4 regions of the Micromonospora zamorensis genome follow, and region 4 is predicted to be linked to each of the others. Evidence: riboswitches for the same ligand, from Rfam matches in the RefSeq annotation. Region 4 holds a riboswitch; each other region holds the start of a gene.
What was found. Region 4 has a riboswitch for cyclic di-AMP ahead of GA0070619_RS30885 (coiled-coil domain-containing protein). Riboswitches for the same ligand answer to the same signal wherever they lie in the genome.
Positions count from the first base shown of each region.

Region 1: it holds a riboswitch for cyclic di-AMP, as region 4 does, so the genes downstream of both, GA0070619_RS06360 (C39 family peptidase) here and GA0070619_RS30885 (coiled-coil domain-containing protein) in region 4, are expected to answer to the same signal.
Region 2: it holds a riboswitch for cyclic di-AMP, as region 4 does, so the genes downstream of both, GA0070619_RS10580 (LysM peptidoglycan-binding domain-containing protein) here and GA0070619_RS30885 (coiled-coil domain-containing protein) in region 4, are expected to answer to the same signal.
Region 3: it holds a riboswitch for cyclic di-AMP, as region 4 does, so the genes downstream of both, GA0070619_RS20575 (coiled-coil domain-containing protein) here and GA0070619_RS30885 (coiled-coil domain-containing protein) in region 4, are expected to answer to the same signal.

Region 1 covers NZ_LT607755.1:1,408,776-1,411,894, reverse strand. The annotation lists gene GA0070619_RS06365 (alpha/beta fold hydrolase) at 1-282, opposite strand, end outside; gene GA0070619_RS06360 (C39 family peptidase) at 416-1,270, opposite strand; cyclic di-AMP (ydaO/yuaA leader) riboswitch at 1,504-1,645, opposite strand; gene GA0070619_RS06355 (hypothetical protein) at 1,930-2,700, opposite strand; gene GA0070619_RS06350 (hypothetical protein) at 2,833-3,119, opposite strand, start outside.
Region 2 covers NZ_LT607755.1:2,491,690-2,494,808, reverse strand. The annotation lists gene dinB (DNA polymerase IV) at 1-174, shown strand, start outside; gene GA0070619_RS10585 (hypothetical protein) at 298-669, shown strand; gene GA0070619_RS10580 (LysM peptidoglycan-binding domain-containing protein) at 796-1,491, opposite strand; cyclic di-AMP (ydaO/yuaA leader) riboswitch at 1,492-1,664, opposite strand; gene GA0070619_RS10575 (ThuA domain-containing protein) at 1,819-2,481, opposite strand; gene GA0070619_RS10570 (ArsR/SmtB family transcription factor) at 2,547-2,882, shown strand; gene GA0070619_RS10565 (nitroreductase family protein) at 2,879-3,119, shown strand, end outside.
Region 3 covers NZ_LT607755.1:4,689,838-4,692,956, reverse strand. The annotation lists gene GA0070619_RS20580 (hypothetical protein) at 1-192, opposite strand, end outside; gene GA0070619_RS20575 (coiled-coil domain-containing protein) at 358-1,422, opposite strand; cyclic di-AMP (ydaO/yuaA leader) riboswitch at 1,428-1,559, opposite strand; gene GA0070619_RS20570 (cation diffusion facilitator family transporter) at 1,672-2,589, opposite strand; gene GA0070619_RS20565 (HelD family protein) at 2,697-3,119, opposite strand, start outside.
Region 4 covers NZ_LT607755.1:6,849,089-6,852,207, forward strand. The annotation lists gene GA0070619_RS30880 (carbonic anhydrase) at 1-238, shown strand, start outside; gene GA0070619_RS30885 (coiled-coil domain-containing protein) at 295-1,314, opposite strand; cyclic di-AMP (ydaO/yuaA leader) riboswitch at 1,319-1,449, opposite strand; gene GA0070619_RS30890 (YibE/F family protein) at 1,616-2,986, opposite strand.

The DNA of each region.
Region 1 (3,119 bases), 1.7 Mb from region 4:
CAACGCCAGGCCGACCACCCCGCCCAGCGAGTGCCCGAGCACGACGATCCGGTCGTCGGCGACCAGGCCGTGGGCGATCCGCTCGGCGAACCCATCAAAGGAGTACGACGGCAGCGGGGCCGACCAGCCGTGACCGGCAAGGTCCGGTGCCAGCCACCGCCCGGGCCAGTGCTGCTTCAGCAGTGGGGCCGAGGGCAGCCAGACGTCCCCGGTCGCCCCCATCCCGTGCAGCAGCAACAGGATCGGCCCACGGCCTGCCCGGCCACCTGATTCATCCACCACGGCCGCAGTCTCCCACGGTTCGCGACCAGGTACGAGGGTGGTCGATGCGGCGCAGGCCTGACCGCTCGGTGAAGACGCCGCGGGCGCCGGCCCCTTGTGGGGGACGGCGCCCGAAGCGGTCAACGTGCCTGGGTCAGGCGGAGTAGCCCCGGCTGGCGATCCAGTTGGCCAGGTCGATCGTGGTGATCCAGTACGACGCGTCGGCCGCGTTGGCCGAGTCGGCGATTCGCACGGTCCGGCCGTTGTCCTTGTAACCCACCACGGCGATGTAGTGCCCGCCGCCGTAGGAGTGCCAGCCGCCGTTGGTGTCGGTGGCGTCGCCGACGACGTTGGCGACCACGCCACGGCCGTCGGTGATGGCCTTGACGACGTCGGCCTGGAGCTGGTCCATCTGGGCCGGGCTGGGCGTGCCGGCGAACATCCGGGTCCGGTACGGGGAGCCCTTCACCTCGGCGTTGAGCACCCGGGTGGTGTCCAGGGCCGAGTTGGTGCCCATCTCGGTGGTGCCCAGCTCGGCGCCGAGCTCGTTCTGGGTGCGGTCGATTCCGGCGGCGCTGAGAGCGTTGCGGGTGGCAGCCGGGCCGCAGTTGTAGTACGTGTTCTGCGCCTGGTAGTCGTAGTCGAGCACCTTGGTCGCCGGCGGCTTCGGCCGCTCCGGCTTACGGGTCAGATCCGGGTTGCTGCTGGCCTTGGCCGCGGGTGACGCGGCACTGGTGGCCGGCGCGGGGGCGGCGGTGGTCGGTGCGGTGCTGGCCGAGGGGGACGCGTCGCGCGCCTCGCTGCGGGAGGCAGCGGTGTCGCTGCGCATCTCGGCGACAGTGGTCACGGTGTGCTGGCTGGCCGGGGCGTCGTCGGCGCTGGTGACCAGGGCGCCGGTGGTGCTGGCGATCGCGAGGGCCGCAGCGGAGGCGACAACGATCTGGTAGGGGCGCTCGGTGGTGAGGCGACGGAGCTGACGCTTCAGGGTGTGCTTCACGGGGTCCTCCACGGATCGGGGGGAGAGCGGCACACCGGGGCCGGACCGGCATCCGGGCAGGCGCCAACGCGCGGACGATGGTCCGCGGATGGTGAACCGCTCAGGGGAACGCCCGGCGTGGCCGGGCGGTTAGGCGATGACCCGGGGGGGTCAGCTCACCGTCACTGGACGAATGAGCGGGGGCACCGCTACGCCGTGGAGGCGAAGGAACAACCGAGGGGTGGAAAGGTGCTGCACGAGGATGGAACTCCTTCCGACACCGCCTACCGGGTTAGCTGACGGATTCGGGCGGGAAGATCGCCCTACCGCGGGCCGTGGCTCGCGGATTCACCCCGGACTTACTGATGGGTCCCCGGTTCGTAGATCACGATTGAGCGGGTCGGCGCGGCGTCGCCTCTTGCGAACGGTTACCGCACCGGACAGGACGACAGTACTGGCCGGCTCTCACCCTGCCAAGCCGGGTTCACCTGCGTAAACCCCAATCGGCGCGACAATTTCTGCGCGTATTGCCGATGATGTGACTCGATGGGACAACCGGTTACGGCGACGCCTGCGGGCGACAACCGGACAGGCCGCCAATTATGCGGCCACAATCACGGGAAGAATCGAGCCAATCGTGCCCGACGCCCGATTCGCCATTGACATGACCGGGCTCACATAACGGATCGGGCTCAACCCGCGCGAGCCGGGCGCCAACGTGCCGCGAGGGCGGGACGGAACGCCCGGGTAGCCGCCCGGCGGGCGGGTACCGGGTTCGGCCGCAGCCGGGCCGCTGCCGCGTACGCCTCCTCGGCGAGAGTGCGGGCCGACTCGGCGGCCAGTTCCGCGTCCCGCCAGGCGGCCCGCTCCCGGGTGGCTGCGGCCTGGTAGTCGGCCAGCCTCGCGTCCCGGATCGCCCGGCTCAGCAGCACCTCCTGCTCGACCGGGTGCCGCCGGGGATCCCAACCGTGCCGGTGCCCGAACACGTCGCCGAACTGCGCCATGGTCAGGTCGCCCCGCCAGTGCGCCGCCGCCGCCGCGCGATGCAGGTAGCGCTCCCGGGAGGCGTACTCGGCGGGGGTGCGGGGGGTATGCGGGGTGGGCAGCGCCCCGGCCCCCGCGAAGCGACGCGCGGCCGCGTCCGCCTCGTCGTAACGGCCCCAGGCCCGCTCCATCTGCTCCTGAGCGGTCAGCCAGGAAGCCCGTCGCCGCCGGGCGTTCTGCCCCGCGCCGGCCGCGGCGACGGCCACTTCCTCGGCGTACCGGCGCAGGTCGACGGCCTCGGCCTCAGCCAACTCCCGGGCGGTGGGCGCCGCCGGGGCCGGGTCGTCCGTTGGCCGGTCCCGCTCGGGGCGGGCGGCCAGCACGATGAGTACGCCCAGTGCCAGCAGGAACAGGGCTGACCAGATGGCGGCGGCCTGCGGCACCTCGGTCACGAACTGGTAGAAGACGACGGTCTCCATGGTCGGCACCTCGGGGAGAGAACAATGCGGTGGGAGCCCCACCGGCCACCGGGCCACGGTGGGCCACGGATCGGCGAGGTGCGGGACGGGTGGATCGACAGGGCGCGGCGACGGGACGCTCGTCCCGGTGGATCAGCGCCCGGGTGGAGCCCGGGGCGCCCAGCTCCTCGGACCGTCCACGAGCGGCAGCCGTTCAGACCCGGCCGCGCACACCAGCGGCACTCCGGCCACCACGATGACGCCCCGGCCGCGCAGGGCCGGGTGCGAGTCGACTGAGCAGACCGGGAAGGCCTTCTCGGCGGCTCCCTCAGCGACCGCTGGGGCTGCGTGCACGGTCGGCGTTGGCGCGGCGGTCGGCGTTGGCGCGGCGGCCGAGGCCGGGCCTGCGCCAAGCGCCAGGGCCGCGACGACGGCGAGGC
Region 2 (3,119 bases), 2.7 Mb from region 4:
GGCAACCTGGACGACAACCCCGTGCAACCGGAGCTGCCATTTCACCGCGATCCTGGCGCTGAGTTGGACGCTGCGGTGGACGCGGTCCGCGACCGGTTCGGCTCAGCGGCGCTGACCCGAGCGGTCCTGCTCGGCCGGGAGCCGGGCGTCGAGATGCCGCTGCTGCCGGATTGACCGATCTGCGTGCGGCGTCCCGGCGACCGCTGCGACCGGAGACACATCACAGCAGGTCGGCGGTTTAACCAGCGGCTCACGGGTGACCCTTGTGGGGTACAGCCTGACAAGGGGGGACCCACAATGTCCGACGACGACACCAGCAACCGGCCGAGTCGCACTGCCGAGCGGCCGCACGACGTAACCGACCCGCTGCTCTGGCAACTGGCGATCGACGTGCTGAGCGCCCACGAGCCGGACGACGAGGGTCAGTGCCGCAACCTTCAGTGCGCCGGGCAGTCCTGGCCGTGCGCGGCCCGCGCCGGCGCGGAGCAGTCGATGCGACTGGCCCGCAGCACACCCGCCCCGGTCGAGATGACCGTCGACGGCGACGACAACGAGGAGGGCGGCACGGGCTGGTCCGGGGAGGGCAGCGCACCGGCGCCCCGCTGGGGCTGGAACGCCGGCCCGGTCGCGTCGCACCGAGGGTCGAAGGCATCCGCCTCCGCGGCGTGACGGCTTCCCCCCGGGGTACGGGCGCTCGGGCTGATCCGCACCACACGTACGAACGCTCGGCCGGTGACCCGGCCGAGCGTTCGTGTGTCATCCGTCAGAGGCTGAGCCGCTGACGCGGGAAGACCGTCAGAGGCTGAGCCGCTGACCCGGGAAGATCAGGCCCGGGTCGGCCCCGATCAGCTGCCGGTTGTGCTCGTAGAGCGCCTGCCAACCGCCGGTCACCCGGTGGCTGTCGGCGATCTCCGACAGGGTGTCGCCCGGCTTGACCAGGTACGTCTGGCCGCCCGTGGTCGGCGCGGTGCGCTCGTGGTTGCGGGTCGCCGGCTGCTCCCGCCGCGAGGGCCGCTCCTGCTGCTCGGTGGGCTTCGCCGTGGACTTCGCGGTGGGCTTCTGCGTGGACTTCGTCGACGGCTTCGCGGTGGACTTCGTCGACGGCTTCGTGGCGGAGCCGCCCGACGAACCGCCCTTCTTGCCGCAGGTCGGCCACGCGCCGATGCCCTGCCCGTCGAGCACCTTCTCGGCGATGGCGATCTGCTCGCCGCGGCTGGCCAGGTCGGCGCGGGCGGCGTACTTCTTGCCGCCGTAGCCGGCCCAGGTGCTCTGGGAGAACTGCAGGCCACCGTAGTAGCCGTTGCCGGTGTTGATCTTCCAGTTACCGCCGGACTCGCACTTGGCGATCGCGTCCCAGTTGACTGCGGCCTGCGCGGGGGCGGCCGGGCCGAAGAGGGCGACAGCACCGGTGACCGCACCGACGGCCAGGGTGCCGACGGCGAGACGGCGGGTGGTGACCCGTCGGTGACGGGGCGTGTAGACAGACGTCATGTGAACTTCCTCCACGCCGGCGAGGTGAGCTGTCGGGTTCGGGCCGAGGAGCCCGGCCGCACGATGGCGGCTTCACCCCGAGGTGACGTGCACCGAGGAACGTTTGGGTCCCCCGCTCCTGCCCGGGTGACTGGGTTCCACCGACCGGGGGCAGGATTTGGCGTTGCCGGCCGTGGTGTCCGCAGTGGCGAACCCGACCGACGTTAGGCACGGTCGGTGACGATCGCCCAACCCCTGTGAAGTTCTTCACCGGGGTACGCGGGGCGTCACCCGCAGCGGTTGCGGGTGGGTGGTCAATGTGCAGTGACCACCGTGGACCGTTGCGGATCAGATGCGGTGACGGAGCCAGAGCACGATGCGCCGCAGCAGCTCGACGTGTCCCGGCGACTCGTACGACCGGGCGTCGTGACCGAGTACGTTGTAGACGATCCGGCTGCTCCCGGCCGTGCGCGCCCAGACGAGCGGGTGGGTGTCGCCACCCTCGTCGTGGACGTAGAGAGTCTCGACGTCGACGCCGTCGAGCAACTCCAGGTCGGTGTAGCGCTCGTCGTGCACCTCGAAGTCCACGAGACCGGTAGTGATCGGGTGCTCGATGTCGGTGCGTCGGATGAGGCTCGTTCCGATCGGCGGGTGGAAGGTCCGACCGTGGTCCCAGGCGGCGCCAACCGTGGATCGCCAGGTCGCGAGCTGGGGAAACGCGATCGTCGCGCTGTGCGTGGCGAGCAGGCTGCCGCTACGGGCCAGGAAGGCGTCGAGGACGCGGCCGAACTCCTCGTCCTGCGGGATCGGAGCCGTGCGGTCGGCGCTGGCGTTCACCACCAGGAGGCGGGCGCCGTCGAGTGCGGCCTCGAGTTGGTCGACGGTGGTCACGATCGCCACCGGGCCCGCGTCGCCGACGAGCTTGGCGATCGCCGCGCTGGTCTCGGACAACGGGTGCCAGGGATCGGCGTGCGGGCCCTCCCCGCTGAAGATCACTGTGTCGACCGGCATGACCGTGCTCCGCTCTTCACTTGGACGATTTTCGAAATCACGAAATCAAAGCTAGCATGGCGTCCATGAGAGCCCTGCATCATCCCGATCTCGCCTCGGTCGACCTCGCCACCGTGCTCGGCGCCCTCGCCGACCCGGTGCGCCTGAGTGTCGTACGACAGTTGGCGCAGGCCGGTGGGGTCGTCTGCGGGAAGTTCGACGCGTTGTCCGAGGTGAGCATGTCCACGCTGTCGCATCACCTGAAGGTGCTGCGGGCAGCCGGCGTCCTCCGCGTCACGCCCAACGGCAGCTTCCGCAGACACGAGCTGCGTGCGGACGACATCAATGACCGGTTTCCCGGGCTCCTTCCCGCGGTCATCGCCAACCTCGACCTGACCGAACGAGTGGGAGTTCCCGCATGAGCGACACCAGACCGGCCGGGCAGAGCGGGCCGCGCACACTGGGCCTGTCCGCCGACGAGGTCCTGAGCACGACCCGCGCCGTCCGCAAGCGCCTCGACCTGGGACGCCCGGTCCCCCGTGACGTGATCGAGGACTGCCTGCGCATCGCACTTCAGGCCCCCAGCGGCCGCAACAGGCAACGCTGGGACTTCATCTTCGTCGAGGATCCGCAGACCCGGGCCGCCGTCGCCCGACTGT
Region 3 (3,119 bases), 2.2 Mb from region 4:
CAGGACGCTCAGCGGCGCGAACAGGACGGTGCCGACCAGCGCGCCGACCGGGTAGAGCACCGCCGGGTCGGCGCCACGCTGCACGGCGATGCCGAGGGTGAGCAGCACCAGGTCGGCGCCGAGCCAGCCCAGCGAGGTGACCAGGTGCAGGGTGAGCAGCCCCTTGCGGGCGGTGGGTGGGATCCGAGGCATACCGCGATGCTGCCCGCCGACCGCCGCCGGGTCGTCCGACGAGCGACGACATCAGGGGTACGCCCGGCGACGTAGCCCGGTCGGAAAGCGCTGCCCGGACGAACGTGATGCCTGTGAGTCATCTTGATGACTCACAGGCATCACACACTTTGGGGAACGGCCGGATCAGTAGACCGACAGGTGCACGTGGTTGGTGTGGTCGCTGGACGGGTCGCCACCCGCCCCGCTGTAGGACTTCCATCCGCTGCTGGGCAGCCAGATCTGCCTGTACCAGATCACGTACAGCACGGCGAGCCGGTCGGCGTTGCGGATGAAGTACGCGGCCAGGTTGTTGCCGTACGTCTTGTCGCCGCCGGTGGCGTCACCGCCGAAGCCGCCCGTCTGGGCCGCGAAGTCGCAGGCCCGGCCCTTCGGGTGTTCGCCGGAGCCGCTGGGGCGGTGGCAGGAGACGTACCGGGTGAAGCCGGCCGCCTTGGCCTGGTTGAGGGCGTGCAGGGTGCGCGGGGTGATGCAGCCGCTGGCCGGCGTGGGGTCGTTGACGCTGCACGTCTCCGACGGCCAGGAGCCGTCGGAGTTGCGCGGCGCGGCCTTCGCGTTGGCGGCGGAGGTGCCCCGGTTGGAGTCGGTGTCGGCGGCGGGCTGCGGCTTGGGGGTGGTGGCCACCGTCAGGGCCCGTTCGGCCTGCTCCTTGCGCTTGGCCATCACCGCGACCTGCTTGCGCTGCTCGTTGATCTCACCGTTCAGGGCGACCTGGGTGCGGTTGGCCTGGTCCTTGCTGCTGAGCAGGTCGCGCAGCACCCGGTCCTCGTTGGCGGCCACCGCGTCCAGTGCGGCTGCCCGGTCCATGAAGCCTTCCGGGCTGTCGCTGTTGAGCAGCGCCGACATCGCGCTGAGCCGGCCGGTGCGGTACGCGACGCCGGCGATCTCGCCGACCTTGCCGCTGCGTTGGTTGAGCTCGACCTCGATGGTCTTCAGTTGGGTGGTGAGCTGCTGCTGCCGCTGCACCGAGGCGTCCAGGGCGCGCTTCGCGTCCAGGTAGCCCTTGCTGGCCGCCTCGAGTTGGGCTCGCAGCGCGGGGGTGCCACCCTCCTCGTCGGAGTCGGGGGCGGCGGCCCGCAGGCCGGTCGGGGGAGCGGCCGAGGCGGTGCCGGCCGGGAGCGCGACGCCGAGGGCGAACATCGCGACGATCAGGGCCGCCAGTCGGGCGGCGGGTGGTCGTGCTGGTGCCACTGTGCATGTCCTTCCGTCAGCCGCCGACCGGGTTAGCTGACGGGTTCGGGACGGAAGATCCCTACCGCTGACGCGGATGCACCCCAGGTACGTGGTTCCCCGGTTCGCCCTCGCGGGCGATTAGGCGGCGACCACCACCGGCGCCGGGAGGGCGCCGCCTGGTGGAGGCCGGGACCGAGCCTACCGGTGCCGGTGGGGTGGTTGCAGCCAATGTGACGGACGGTGCGTGCGTCGTCACGAGAGCTGCTGTCACCACTCGATCGAGCCACACGCTCCGGAGGCGGCGCCCGGCTCGATCTGCAACGTCGCGTGCTCGATCCGGAAGTCGTCGTGCAGGGCCGTACGCGCGGCGGTGAGCACCGCGCCGACCTCCGCCCCGGGTGCCATGGTCAGGTGTGCGGAGGCCACGTCCATGCCGGAGGTGAGCGTCCAGACGTGCAGGTCGTGCACCTCGACCACACCGGGGACCGCGGCCAGTCGGTCGTGCACGGCGGTCACCTGGAGGTGCTCCGGGGCGGCCTGCACCAGGATGCGGACGGCGGCCCGTGCCAGCCGCCAGGTGCGCGGGAGGATGAACACGCCGATGGCGACGGCGACCAGCGGGTCGGCCCACCACCAGTCGGTGACGGTGATGAGCAGTGCGGCGCCGATCACGCCGACCGAGCCGAGCAGGTCGCCGAGCACCTCCAGGTAGGCACCCTGAAGGTTGATGCTCTCCCGGGCTCCGGTGCGGAGCAGGGCGAAGGCGGCGATGTTGGCGAGCAGGCCGAGCACGGCCACCGCGAGCATCGGGCCGGCGATGACCTCGTGCGGGTCGCCGAAGCGGCGGATCGCCTCGATCACCACGTAGATCGCGACGCCGGAGAGCAGGACGGCGTTGGCCAGCGCGGCGAGCACCTCGAGTCGGTAGAGCCCGAAGGTGCGCTGCGGGTCGCCGGTGGCCCGCCGGGTCGCGGTGATCGCGGCGAGCGCCATCCCGATGCCGAGCACGTCGGTGAACATGTGCCCGGCGTCGGAGAGCAGGGCGAGCGAGCCGGTGTGCAGGGCGGCCACCGCCTCGACCACCATCAGGGTGGCGAGCAGCCCGAATGCCGCCCAGAGGCGGCCCCGGTGCTGGTGTGCGGCATTGGCGACGGACCCGTGGTGGTGGTCATGACCTGCGCCCACGAGAACCACCCTCCGCCGCCAGTCGGGACCCGGTCAAATGTATGTTCACATCGCTATGTATGCAAGTGTAGGGGCGGCAACTCTCGCCGGCCGCTCGCCAGCACGGATCAGCCGGTCGGGTCGATGGTGGTGAGGCGCTGCGTGGCCCGGGAGAGCGCCACGTACAGGGTGCGCACCCCGGCACCCGGATCCGCCCGGATCTCGCTCGGCGCGACCAGCACGACCCCGTCGTACTCCATGCCCTTGGCCTCCAGGCTGGTGACCACCTGGAGCCTCGGCGCGCCGAGTGCGGCGACCCAGCCGGCGGCCTCGTCGCGGCGGGGGACCGGCGTGATCACGCCGACGGTGCCCTCCACCTCGGCCAGCAGGCCGGCGGCCGCCTCCACTGTCGCGGTCTCCAACCCGCTCGGGGGCACCACCAGCTCGACCGGGTCGACCCCGGTGGAGCGGACCGCGGTCGGCAGCGGCAGGTCAGGATAGAGCCGGCGGATCTCCGCCGCCGCCACCGCGAAGATCTCCGAGGAGTTGCG
Region 4 (3,119 bases):
GGGTGTGCAGGACATCGACGGCATCGTCGACATCCACATCGCACAGACCGTCGAGACGCTGCTCGGGCAGTCGCCGGTGCTGGCCGACGAGGTGGCGCAGGGGCGGTGCGCGGTGGTCGGTGTGTCGTACCGGCTCGCCGCCGGAGCGGTCCGCCCGGTGGCCGCCGTGCCGGCCGGCTTCGCGACGCTCGGCGAGGAGGCCGGGCCCCTCGACCCGGCCGCGCCCGCCGCCGCCTGACGCGACGAGGGCCGCTCCGCGCGACGCGGAACGGCCCTCGGCGAGGGTTCAGCGGGTCAGAGCAGCGACATGTGGACGTGGTCGGTGTGGTTCGACGGCCCGCTGTACGAACTCCAGCCGGTCGCCGGGAACCAGATCTGCCGGTTCCAGATCACGTAGTAGATGCCCAGCCGGTCGGCGTTACGGATGAGGAAGGCGGCGACGTTGTTGCCGTACCTCCGGGTGTCATCGTTGTGCCACGGGGCGAAGCCGCTCTTCTGCAGCGACCAGTCGCAGGCACGGCCCTTCGGGTGCTCCCACGGCCCACCGGATCGGTAGCAGCCGACGAACCGGTTGTAGCCGGCCGCCTTGACCTCCTTGTACGCGTGCAGCGTGCGGGGCGTGACGCAACCGGACGTGGTCGGGTCATTCTCGCTGCACGACTGCGGCTTCCAGTCACCGTCGGCGGTGCGACCCGGCCCGATCTTGGCCACCTTCGAGGTGGCGTCCACCAGGCCGCCGGTGAAGCCCTTGCCGCCAACGAGGGAGAGCGCCTTGTCCGCCTCGCTCTTCCGCTTCGCCATCAGGGCGGTCTGCTTCTGCTGCTCGCGGACCTCCGCGTCGAGGGCCAGCTTGGCCTGCTCGGCGCGGGCCTTCGCCGTGTTGACCTCGGCGAGCTTCTTCTCATTGACCATGTTCATCTCGTCGAGCACCGCGGCGCGCTGGACGAAGGCGTCGGGAGCCTTGCTCTCCAGCAGCATCGCGAGCGCGCCGATCCGGCCGGTCCGGTACGACTGGGCGGCGATCAGCCCGACCTGTGGGGTCAACGCGTCCAGGTCGGCCTTTGCCCGGTCGACCTCCAGGGCCAGCTCCAACTGCCGCTTCTTGGATTTGTCCAGTTGGGACTTGGCGGCGGAGTAGTCGCGGTTGGCCTGCTCGATGACGTCGGTGAGCAGCTGCGGCTCGCCGTCCTCCTCGTGCCCGGACGGTGTGGGGGTCGTCGGGGCGGCGTGGGCCGGGAGGGGCCCGGCGAGCACGGTCAATGCGGCGATCACGGCCACCACGGGTGTCAACCAGCGGCGTAGGGGTGCCGTCACAATGTTCCCTTCCGTCGACCGCCGACCGGGTTAGCTGACGGGTTCGGGGCGGAAGTGGCCCCTACCGCTGACGCGGATTCACCCCACGTACCTGGGTCCCCGATTCGCCGGTTGGCGATTGGGCGGTGGCACCGCAGGCGCCGCTTCGCGCCTTCATCGGTAACCGGCAGCGAGGTTACCCGAGAGTCGGTCGTGTGAGCTACGCCTGGATGCCGACCAAAAGCGTCATTTCGCCATAGCGTTGAGTGACCAGTGACGTGGTTCTCAGGGTGGACGCCCGATCTGGTCACGCTGAGGAGTGTCACCATGCCGTATCCGTGCTCCTGTTCGGCTCCGGCCACCCGTCGGTGGCGGTGGATGGGGGTGGGGTCCGCGTCGGTTCCGGCTCGTCGGAGCGACCCGCTCGCGGTGAGATGAGTGCGGCCAGTGCCTCCGCCCGGTCCGGCTGAGGTCGCGGGGCGGAAGCGTCGGTGGACGGTGTGGCGTCCGTGCGCCCGGCTGCGGTCACCACTGCGGCCAGCCCGGTGGTCAGTGGCACGGCGGCGATCAGGCCGAGGGTGGCGACCGCGCTGCGGACGATCTCCTGCGCGAGGAACTCGCTGGTGAGGATCTGCCCGATCGGCCGTGCGTCGGCGGTGAGCAGGAGCAGCAGGGGCAGCGACGCGCCCGCGTACGCCAGCACGATGGTGTTGACAGTGGAGGCGATGTGCGCGCGGCCGACCCGGGTCGCGGCCCGGTAGAGCTGCAACCGGGTCAGGCCGGGGTTGGCGTGCGCCAGCTCGGTGACGGTGGCCGCCTGGGTGACCGTCACGTCGTCGAGCACCCCGAGCGAGCCGATGATGATCCCGGCGAGCAGCAGACCGTGCAGGTCCACGTCGCCCTGGAACATCGACAGCGTGGTGGCGTCCTCGCTGCCGAAGCCGGTGAGGTGGGTTGCCGCCGTGGCGATGGTGGCGAGCACGCCGGTCAGCACCAGGCTGCCCAGGGTGCCGAGCACCGCGACCGAGGTCTGTGCGGTGACCCCGTGCGTCAGGTAGAGCACCACGAACATGATCAGGGCTGCGCCGACCACCGCCACCAGCAGAGGTGACCTGCCGGCGCCGATGCCCGGCAGCACGAAGGTGAGCAGGATGGCGAAGCTGGCCGCCAACCCGGCGAGCGCGGCCAGGCCCCGCCACCTACCGAACGCGACGATCGCCGCGGCGAAGACCACCGCCAACCACAGCATCGGGGTGCCACGCTGGTGCTCGGAGATGTTCCAGTTGCTGGTGCTGGGATCGGTGGGATCGGTCAGCTCGACCAGGATGACCTCGTCGCCGACCGCGACCCGGGGTGCGCCCGGCCCGTCGGGCACGGGTGTCTGCACCTGCTGGCCGGCGGACGGCCCGTCGTCCACCCGGACGTCGACAGTGCCGCACGGCCCGCCGCCGACGCGTGGTGTGCCCTCCGGGCTCGACGGCGTCGGCGGGCATGGTTCGGTCACCACCCGGGTCACCGTGCCGGGGAAGCGCGGCACATCCGCCCCGCCGTCGGTCTCCGGTGCCCCACCGCGCGGCCAGAGCAGCAGTGCTGCGAGCACGGTGGCGACGAAGAGGGGCACTACCGTCATGATGAGGATCCGCCGGACCCGGGGCGGGGCGGACGGAGCGGGGCGGGTGTGGTCGGAACCCAAGGCGAGACTCCCAACGATCCGGTGCGGGGTACGTGTCAGTGGGCCGGTCGGTTCATCCGCACTGCGGAATCGCGGCGGGAGACGCGGCGGATCGCTGACCGGCGACCACCCGATCACGGATGGTCAGTGCCCG